DNA from 4 places in the Streptomyces sp. NPDC043952 genome. Region 1 is predicted to be linked to each of the others. Evidence: riboswitches for the same ligand, from Rfam matches in the RefSeq annotation. Region 1 holds a riboswitch; each other region holds the start of a gene.

Region 1 (2,194 bases):
TGACGCTGCGCACCCGTCAACGGCGACACCGAGGCCCACCGCGGCCGAGGCTCCCGCTCCGCCGGGTGTCAGCCACCGTCGCCGAGCCGGCCCGCCCACCTCTGCTCCACTCTGGCCAGCCGCCAGTACGCCAGCGCCGCCGCCCAGACGACCACGAACAGGCCGACGATGACGTACCCCACGTTGTCCAGGTCGAGCCCGGCGATCCAGCCGGTCACCGCGTCGCTCAGATCGAGCTTCTCGTGCAGCACCCCGACCAGTTCGATGGTGCCGATCAGGAAGGCGACCGCGATGGACAGGCCGGTGATGGTGAGGTTGTAGAACACCTTGCGCACCGGGTTGGAGAACGCCCACTGGTAGGCGAAGTTCATGAAGGTGCCGTCGAGCGTGTCGAACAGGCTCATCCCCGCCGCGAACAGCAGCGGCAGGCACAGGATCGCGTACCACGGAAGCCCGGCCGCGGCACCGCTGCCCGCCATCACCATCAGGGTGACCTCGGTCGCCGTGTCGAAGCCGACACCGAACAGGAAGCCCAGCGGGAACATCTGGCCGGGCCGGGTGATCGACTTGGTGGCGCGGCCCAGGAACCGGTTCATGAACCCCCGCGAGTCCAGGTGCTGTTCGAGGGCGGCCTCGTCGTACGTGCCCGCTCGCATCGCCCGGAAGACCCGCAGGATGCCCGCGAGCGCCACGAGGTTGAGCGCCGCGATGAGGTAGAGGAAGGTCCCGGAGACGGTGGTGCCGACGACGCCGAGGGTCTGGTGGGTACGGGAGTTGTCGTCGAGCAGGGTGCCGGCGAGCTGTGTGCCGCCCGCGACCAGGGCCGCCATGACGACCACCACGCTGGAGTGGCCGAGCGCGAACCAGAAGCCGACCGATACCGGCCGCTTGCCGTCGGCCATCAGCTTGCGGGTGGTGTTGTCGATCGCGGCGATGTGGTCGGCGTCGAAGGCGTGCCGCATGCCCAGCGTGTACGCGGTCACGCCGAGGCCGATCCCGAACGCCTTGGATCCGACCTCGTAGTGGCCCGGTACGACCAGCAGGAACAGGATGCCGAACGCGACGGCATGCAGGGCGGCGATCACCATCAGCAGTCCGGCGGTACGGACGGTGTCCTCGCGCCGCCAACGAAAACGGGTCGACTCTGTGGGCAGGGTCATACGGTCACGCTCCAGCACCTCGTGGATCTCTTCGTGAAGTGCCGTGGCCGGTCTCCTGGCTTACGGGTGTGCGCGTGTCCGTCCCGGCCTTCCCGTCCGCCGGGCGGCGGACAGTGACCATGCACAACTGGGACGGATACTCCCCGATCACAGTGGCGAGGGCCGCTCCGGCCTGAACCCCGCGAAGGGTTGTCACCGGTCTTCCCGAACACCACGGCCCGCCCACCGTAGGACCGACCACCCATCCCCGCACAACCGCACGGTCGTTCAGGTATCCAAGATCACATTTTTGCGCGGGACCGACACCGCTTTCGGGCACGCCCTGGCGATTCGGCGAAGGCGGAAAAACTTTTACTAACCTTGGGAAAATCATGGCTTGTTTCAGGCTTTCTGACCTCTCGCATGCCGCAATCGACCGACGGGAGACACGAGATGCGACCTCGCACCACGATGGACCACCGGCCCCGGTCGGCCGCCTCGCGCTCCCGGTCCGACTGGGCTCCTGCGGCGGACTGACGCTGGACTACACGCCGGACGGCAACCACTTGAAGGGCGCTGCGGTCATCACGGCTCGGGCCACGCAGAACCTGAGCCGCTTCGACCTCGACCTGTCGGGCCTGCGGGTACGGACCGCCACGGTGCAAGGGGCGAGGGCCCAAGCCGCCCGATCTGGAAACGAGTTGGTGGTGACCGCGAGCGGTCGAGGGCGACGTCGGAGGGCTCGAAGGCTGGATCGAGACCGACGACGGCTCGGCCGCCCTGGGCGAGCCGACCGGCTCCATGACCTGGTTCCCCGGCAATCACCACCCCTCGGACAAGGCCATGTACGACATCCGGGTCACCGTGCCCAGGGGCGCGGACGGCGACTTCTACGACGTGGTGAGCAACGGCGAGCCGATCGCGGAGCGGGACAAGGGCGGGAGGCCTCGAAGATCTCGTCGGTACTCCTGCCGCCCCGCTTCTCCTCCCAGAGCCAATCCGCGTAGACGGCCATCCCCTCGCTGACGGGTGTCCGACCCGCCCGTCTACGGACG
Region 2 (2,194 bases), on a different contig from region 1:
CACCGACGTGGACGGCGAGGAATTCGGTGACCTTGTCGAGCGCGGCGCTCTTGCCGTCCACTGCGGCGAGCGCGTAGGCGGTGTCGGCGGTCAGCGAGTAGTTCGGTGTGGTGGCGCCGTCGTCGACGATGCGTTCGCCGTCGATCAGGCGGCCCTTGAGCCAGGTTGCGGCGGCTTTCAGGTCGACCTTGCCAGGGGCGCCGGTGGGTGTGCCGCCCGGGTCGGGTGTGTGGGTTTCGCCGGCGCGTACGTCGTCGGGGGTGAAGGTGGGCTCGCCCGTCGTGCCCCCGACGTCCGTGCCGCCGTAGACCCAGGCGTCGACGTCGCCGTCCTTGAGTTTGCGGTCCATGGCGCCGTACTGACTGTAGGTCCATTCGTCCTGGCCGGGTGACGCGGTCCAGTACGACCAGTACGCCGTGGCCTGCGGGGTCAGGACGCAGGCTTCCTTGTCCGGGGTCGGGTACTGCGTACCGGAGTTGAAGGCGCCGTAGCCGATGCGGCAGATGAAGGCGGGGCCGTCGTGCTGGGTGCCGGTGGTGGTGAATCCGGCGTCGTGCAGCAGGTCGTAGCCGGTGGTGGGCGTGGTGTCGCAGCCGCGCTCGACCTTGCCGCCGAACGGCCCGAAGTCGACGGCTACCACGGCGCCCTTGGTCGCGGTGCAGTCACCGACGCCGTCCGCTGCGGCGGGTGTCGTCGTGAGGAAGGTCACGCAGGCGGCCAGCAGGACGAACAGGGCCGACGCGAGCGACACCACCCGTCGTGGGCCCGCGTCCGCGGTCCCGATTCTTCGCTTCCCCGTTCCCACCACGGCCCCCTCGCGCCTGCCGGAGCGGACGCGGACGTGGCAGAGGGCCTCCGTCGGACGGGAGGTCCCCGGCAGCCGGAGGCTGGTCGCACCACGCCGTAGTCCACGACGGCGTCTGTTGCTGATGAACACGCTCCAGGCATTCCGGCTCGCCCGGCGGTACCGGGCCTACGGTTGCGGGTCAGCGCCGGACTTCGACCGGCTTTCCCTGGAACTCCTTGCGTATCAGCGGGATTTGAGCACACGTCACAGAAACCGTCAAGACCGCCCCTGGACCGGCCCGGGTGAGCGGTGGCGGCCTGAATGCGGGTCGGGTACCGTCCCGGACTGCCGAGTGGGGGAACCCGGTGGGAGTCCGGGGCTGACGCGCAGCGGTGTGGGACGGCAGGGGCCGACCCGAGCCCGAATGCCCAAGCGGTGAAGCACTGTTGGAAGCCGGTCCACGCGTTCCGGACGGCGGCCACACCCGCTGCTCCGCAGGCCACCGTCGGCCCGGCACCGGGTCCGGCCGGCGTCCTCCATCCAAGGAGCAGGCCATGCCCCGTTCGCTGTCCTACCGTCGCCCCGCCCTCACCGCTGCCGCCGCACTCGGCGCGTTCGCGCTCACCACACTGCCCGCGGCGGCGACCTCCACGCCGGCGCAGATCGCCACGTCGAAGACGAACGGCGTCGCCTACCTCAAGTCGCTCCAGGCGGCGGACGGTTCGTACGCCGGCTCCGGACTGTCCAACGAGTGGGCGTTCAGCGCGCTCGCCTCGGCCGGGACCGCCGCTGTGGACGTGACGCCCGGCGGCGACACGAGCAAGAACGCGAGAACCGTCTACCGCAACCTGCTCTCGACCGCCGGCTGGCCGTCCGCCTCCCCCGTGGTCACCGACTACGAGCGCGCCACGCTGAACGCCTACGCCGCCGGCATCGACCCCTCCCGCGTGTCCGCCTCCCGCAACCTGATCGCCGACATCTACGGCTACTGGCAGACCTCCGAGCCCGGCTACTTCGGCCCTTCGTCGAACTTCAACGGCACCGTGTTCGCCGCTCTCGCCCTGAACGGCGCCAAGACGCAGTCGGGACAGGCCCGCATTCCGCAGGCACTGCGTGACGCCGTCGTGACCCGCCTCCGGGCCAACCAGCACAACGACGGCGGCTGGAACTACAGCAAGGCCGAAGGCAACCCCAGTCAGCTCTCCGCAGCGAGCGACATCGACATGACCGGGGCGGCGATGGCCGCCCTGTGTGTGTCGGGCGTACCGAACACCGACACGGACATCGTGCAGGCCAAGGCGTTCCTGAGGAGCAAGCTGGTGCCGAACAGCGGTGCCTTCAACGCCATGTTCGGCGTCAACACCGACTCCAACGGATGGGCTGTGTCCGGTCTGAACGCCTGCGGCA
Region 3 (2,194 bases), on a different contig from region 1:
GAGACCGTCTTCTTCGTCCTGGTCCTGGCCGGACGGGTCTACGGCCCCGGCTTCGGGTTCGTGCTCGGCTGCACCTCGCTGTTCGCCTCAGCGCTGATCACCGGGGGAGTGGGGCCATGGATGCCGTACCAGATGTTCGGCTGCGCCTTCGTGGGGATGCTCGCCGGATTCCTCCCGCGAGCGAGCGGCCGGCGTGAGGTGCTGATCCTGGCCGTCTACGGCTCGCTGTCCGGCTACCTCTTCGGCTTCCTACTCAACCTCTCCTTCTGGCCCTTCTCCCTGGACCCCAACAGTTCGATCGCCTACCTGCCGGGCCTGCCCTTCACGGACCAGTGGCACCGCTATGTCGCCTTCGACCTGGCCACCTCGCTGGGCTGGGACACCGGGCGGGCTGTCACGAACTTCGTGTGCGTGCTGCTGGCCGGGCCCGCCGTGCTGACCACCTTCCGGCGCGCCGCCCGCAAGGCCCGCTTCAGTGCGCCCGTGCGCTTCGCGGCCTCCCGAAAGGCCGAATCCGAGCAGCTCTGACCTGGAGCGCCGCGAGAACGCGGTCGACGGGGGTGGATTTACTAGGACGTCCAACTATATATTCGAGGGGTAGGCCCGCGGTGCAGGGAAGCCGGTGTGATTCCGGCACGGTCCCGCCACTGTGACCGGGGAGCACGCCGTCGAGCAGGACGCCACTGACGAGCTGGATGTCGGGAAGGCGGACGGCGCGCGCTGATCCGGGAGTCAGGATACCGGCCGTGGGATGTTCCGTGTTGTCCACGAGGATGGAGCTGACACGCATGGCACCGGTGCGTATTCACGATCCCGGCGGACTTGGCCGCCGGCGTCACTCACGCCGCATTCCTGTCGTCACCGCCTGACGGTTCACCCGCCATACGCGTACTCGCGCTGCCCCCGCACACCTGTGCACGCCACCGTGTCCACGTGTGCCGGTTCGGCGCGCCATCCCGGATCACCCTCACCTGACGAGAGCAGGCCCCATGATCCGTCCGAACGACCCCATCGACGTACGTGAGTTGACCCACTTCATCGGTGGCAAGCACACCCCGGGAACCTCGGGGTCCTACGGCGACGTGTACGACCCCAACACCGGCCAGGTCCAGGCCCGCGTGCCCCTGGCGAACCGGGCCGAGACCGAGGCGGCGATCGCCGTCGCCGCCGACGCGCAGCACGAGTGGGGCGCCTGGAACCCGCAGCGCCGCGCCCGCGTCCTGCTGCGCTTCCTGTACCTCGTCGAGCAGCAGAAGGACGCGCTCGCCCGACTGCTGTCGTCCGAGCACGGAAAGACCATCGCCGACGCCCACGGTGACATCCAACGCGGGCTGGAGGTTGTGGAGTTCGCCGCCGGCATCCCGCACCTGCTCAAGGGTGAGTTCACCGACAACGCGGGCACCGGCATCGACGTCCACTCCCTGCGCGCCCCGCTCGGAGTCGTCGCCGGGATCACTCCGTTCAACTTCCCGGCGATGATTCCCCTCTGGAAGGCCGCGCCCGCGCTGGCCTGCGGCAACGCCTTCATTCTCAAGCCTTCCGAGCGCGCCCCCTCCGTTCCGCTCCGGCTGGCGGAACTGTTCCTGGAGGCTGGTCTGCCCGCCGGCGTCCTCAACGTCGTCAACGGCGCGAGGGAATCGGTCGACACCCTCCTCGAAGACCCCCGCGTCGCCGCCCTCGGCTTCGTCGGTTCCACACCGATCGCCGCGCACGTCTACGCCACCGCCGCGGCCCACGGCAAACGTGCTCAGTGCTTCGGCGGCGCCAAGAACCACATGATCGTGATGCCGGACGCCGACCTCGACCAGGCCGTCGACGCTCTGATTGGCGCCGGGTACGGCTCGGCGGGTGAGCGCTGCATGGCCATCTCCGTGGCCGTGCCCGTGGGCGAGGACACCGCCGACGCACTGGTCGCCCGGCTGAAGGAGCGCATCGGCGCGCTGCGGATCAGCCGCAGCGACGACCCCGAGGCCGACTTCGGGCCGCTGGTCGGCAGGGACGCCGTCGAGAGGGTCCGCGACTACGTCGACCTCGGTGTCCAGGAGGGCGCCGAACTCGTCATGGACGGCCGGGACTTCGTGCTCCCCGGCCACGAGAACGGATTCTTCGCCGGGGCGTCGCTGTTCGACCGGGTCACCCCCGCCATGCGCATCTACCAGGAGGAGATCTTCGGTCCCGTCCTGTCGGTCGTGCG
Region 4 (2,194 bases), on a different contig from region 1:
CCGCGCAGCTCGGCCAGGCAGTCCAAAACCGTTCCCAGCAGCCGCTGTTGGCGCCCGCCGTGGTAGCCGCGCGCGCTCAGCTCGCCCACCGGCCTGCCCAGCAGCACCACCTGGCTGCTCTGTTCGCCGCCCGGCTTGAGCAGCACCGGGTTCATCAGCGCGGTCGGTTCGATCCGGCAGGCCTGGGCCTGCATGGCCTGGGCGCGCCCGATCTCGGCGCCCTCGCGGGTGACGAAGGAGTTCAGGGACATGTTCTGCGCCTTGAACGGCGCGACCTTCACGCCCTGGCGCACCAGCCACCGGCAGATCCCGGCCGTCACGACGCTCTTGCCTGCGTCGGAGGTGGTGCCGGCGACGAGGAGACCACCGTTCACTTCCCGCGTCCCTTCAGCCCGTTGACGAGGTGGCGCGCGGCGAGTGTGGTGCCGAGCGCGAGCAGGCCGACGCGGCGGGAGAGCCGTACCGCGCGCTCGATGTCGGGGACCCGGACGGCCCGCCCCGTGACGCCGTTGAGCACGGGACGGTGCTCGGTCCGGCCGCCGTAGGAGAGGGTGCCGCCCAGGCGCACACCGAGGGCGCCCGCGAAAGCGGCCTCCACGGGACCGGCGTTGGGGCTCGGATGCCGGCGGGCGTCCGCGCGCCAGGCCCGTACGGCGCCGCGCGGATCGGGTCCGGCCGCGGCGGCGAGTACGGCGGTCAGCCGGGCCCCCGGCCAGCCGGCCACGTCGTCCAGGCGCGCGGACGCCCAGCCGAAGCGGCGGTACCTGGGGGACTTGTGACCCGACATCGCGTCCAGGGTGTTGACGGCCCGGAAGCCGAGCAGCCCCGGCACCCCGGCGGCCGCGCCCCACACCAGGGCGCCCACGACCGCGTCGGAGGTGTTCTCGGCGACCGACTCGACCACGGCCCGCGCGATCCCGTCGGCGTCCAGCGCCTGCGGGTCCCGGCCGCACAGGTGCGGCAGCCGGGCGCGGGCCGCCTCGACGTCCCCGGCCGCGAGGGCGCGGCCGATCGCCCGCGCCTCGCGGGCGAGGGAGGTGCCGCCGACGACGGACCAGGCGGCCGCGGCGGTCAGGGCGACGGCGGCGGTGGGGGAGGGGCGGGCGACGCGTGCGGCCAGCGCTCCGAGCGCGACGGCGCCACCGGCGCACACGGTGGTGTGCAGGGCGCCCCAGCCGCGGTGGTCGTGCCACAACGCGCCTTCCACGGCGGCGGCCGCACGCCCGAACGCGGCGACCGGATGCCCGCGGCGGGGATCGCCGAGGAGGAGGTCGCCGAGGAGTCCGGCGGCGGCGCCGTACGCGTAACTGCGATCGGCGGCCATCGGCTCAGCCGGCCGTGGGCACCGCGACAGTGGTCCTGGTACTGGTCGTTCGGCAGCCGAGCATGGCGATGTGTCCTCACTCAGGGTGTCCGCGCCCTGGTTCGACGTGATCCGGCGGCGAGAGTTCCTGGCTCTCCGGGGGTTCTTCCCCGGTGACAGTGGCGGGACCGCGCCGGATTCGCACCGGCTTCCTCTCCTGCTGCCGTAGATGGCGTGGGCAGTCCACCATGCGCCCGGAACGGCCGTCAACTTGCCGTTGACCTGCGGGAGTGTGCAGATCCCCACACCGCGCGGGGTGGCCGGGCATGCCGAAGGCTCCCCTGCCGCGGGTGGCGGAGGGGAGCCTGGGGGACTGCCGGGGTGGTGCGGGCCGTGACACCTTCGAGGTCAGGGCCCTTTCGGTGCCAGGACGCTTTCGGTGTCAGGGCGCTGCGGGGCCCTGACGGCTCAGGACTTGGAGACGATCAGGAGGATGCCGTACGCCACCGCCGCCGCGCAGGCCGCGAAGCAGACGTAGGCGCCGGTGACGGCGAGCGTGGCGGAGCCGCCCTCGGCCGCGGCCTTCTCGCGCCGGGCCAGGCCGTTGATGCCGAGGGTGAACAGGACCACCAGGCCCACCGTGAAGGCGAGGCTGACGCCGAAGACGGAGCCGATGGCCGCCCAGTCGATCTTCATGGGGTTGCTTCCTTGGTGAACGGGCTGGGGGTCAGACGGTGGCGGCCGGCGGGACGGCGGAGGCCGTCTGCTCGGCGGCCGGGACCGGCGCGGGGGCGGGGATGGTGGCCGTCAGGTCGTCGGCGATCGAGCCGGCGGGCGGCGGGGTCACCGCGGCGATGGCGGTGGTCACCACGCCGGACGGCTCCGCGGCCG

What was found. Region 1 has a riboswitch for cobalamin ahead of nicT (Nickel transporter NicT). Riboswitches for the same ligand answer to the same signal wherever they lie in the genome.
Region 2: another riboswitch for cobalamin. It lies ahead of AC069R_RS25745 (prenyltransferase/squalene oxidase repeat-containing protein); the one in region 1 lies ahead of nicT (Nickel transporter NicT).
Region 3: another riboswitch for cobalamin. It lies ahead of AC069R_RS25715 (CoA-acylating methylmalonate-semialdehyde dehydrogenase); the one in region 1 lies ahead of nicT (Nickel transporter NicT).
Region 4: another riboswitch for cobalamin. It lies ahead of AC069R_RS22190 (cobalamin biosynthesis protein); the one in region 1 lies ahead of nicT (Nickel transporter NicT).

What each region holds. Positions count from the first base shown of each region.
Region 1 is NZ_JBWKES010000020.1:38,155-40,348, forward strand. It holds gene nicT (Nickel transporter NicT) at 69-1,160, opposite strand; cobalamin riboswitch at 1,189-1,391, opposite strand; partial or broken gene AC069R_RS22645 (hypothetical protein) at 1,532-2,084, shown strand.
Region 2 is NZ_JBWKES010000027.1:79,223-81,416, forward strand. It holds gene AC069R_RS25740 (prenyltransferase/squalene oxidase repeat-containing protein) at 1-751, opposite strand, end outside; cobalamin riboswitch at 1,106-1,239, shown strand; gene AC069R_RS25745 (prenyltransferase/squalene oxidase repeat-containing protein) at 1,342-2,194, shown strand, end outside.
Region 3 is NZ_JBWKES010000027.1:71,076-73,269, reverse strand. It holds gene AC069R_RS25720 (ECF transporter S component) at 1-528, shown strand, start outside; cobalamin riboswitch at 590-763, shown strand; gene AC069R_RS25715 (CoA-acylating methylmalonate-semialdehyde dehydrogenase) at 990-2,194, shown strand, end outside.
Region 4 is NZ_JBWKES010000019.1:92,007-94,200, forward strand. It holds gene AC069R_RS22185 (cobyric acid synthase) at 1-374, opposite strand, end outside; gene AC069R_RS22190 (cobalamin biosynthesis protein) at 371-1,324, opposite strand; cobalamin riboswitch at 1,424-1,566, opposite strand; gene AC069R_RS22195 (hypothetical protein) at 1,772-1,999, opposite strand; gene AC069R_RS22200 (inorganic phosphate transporter) at 2,031-2,194, opposite strand, start outside.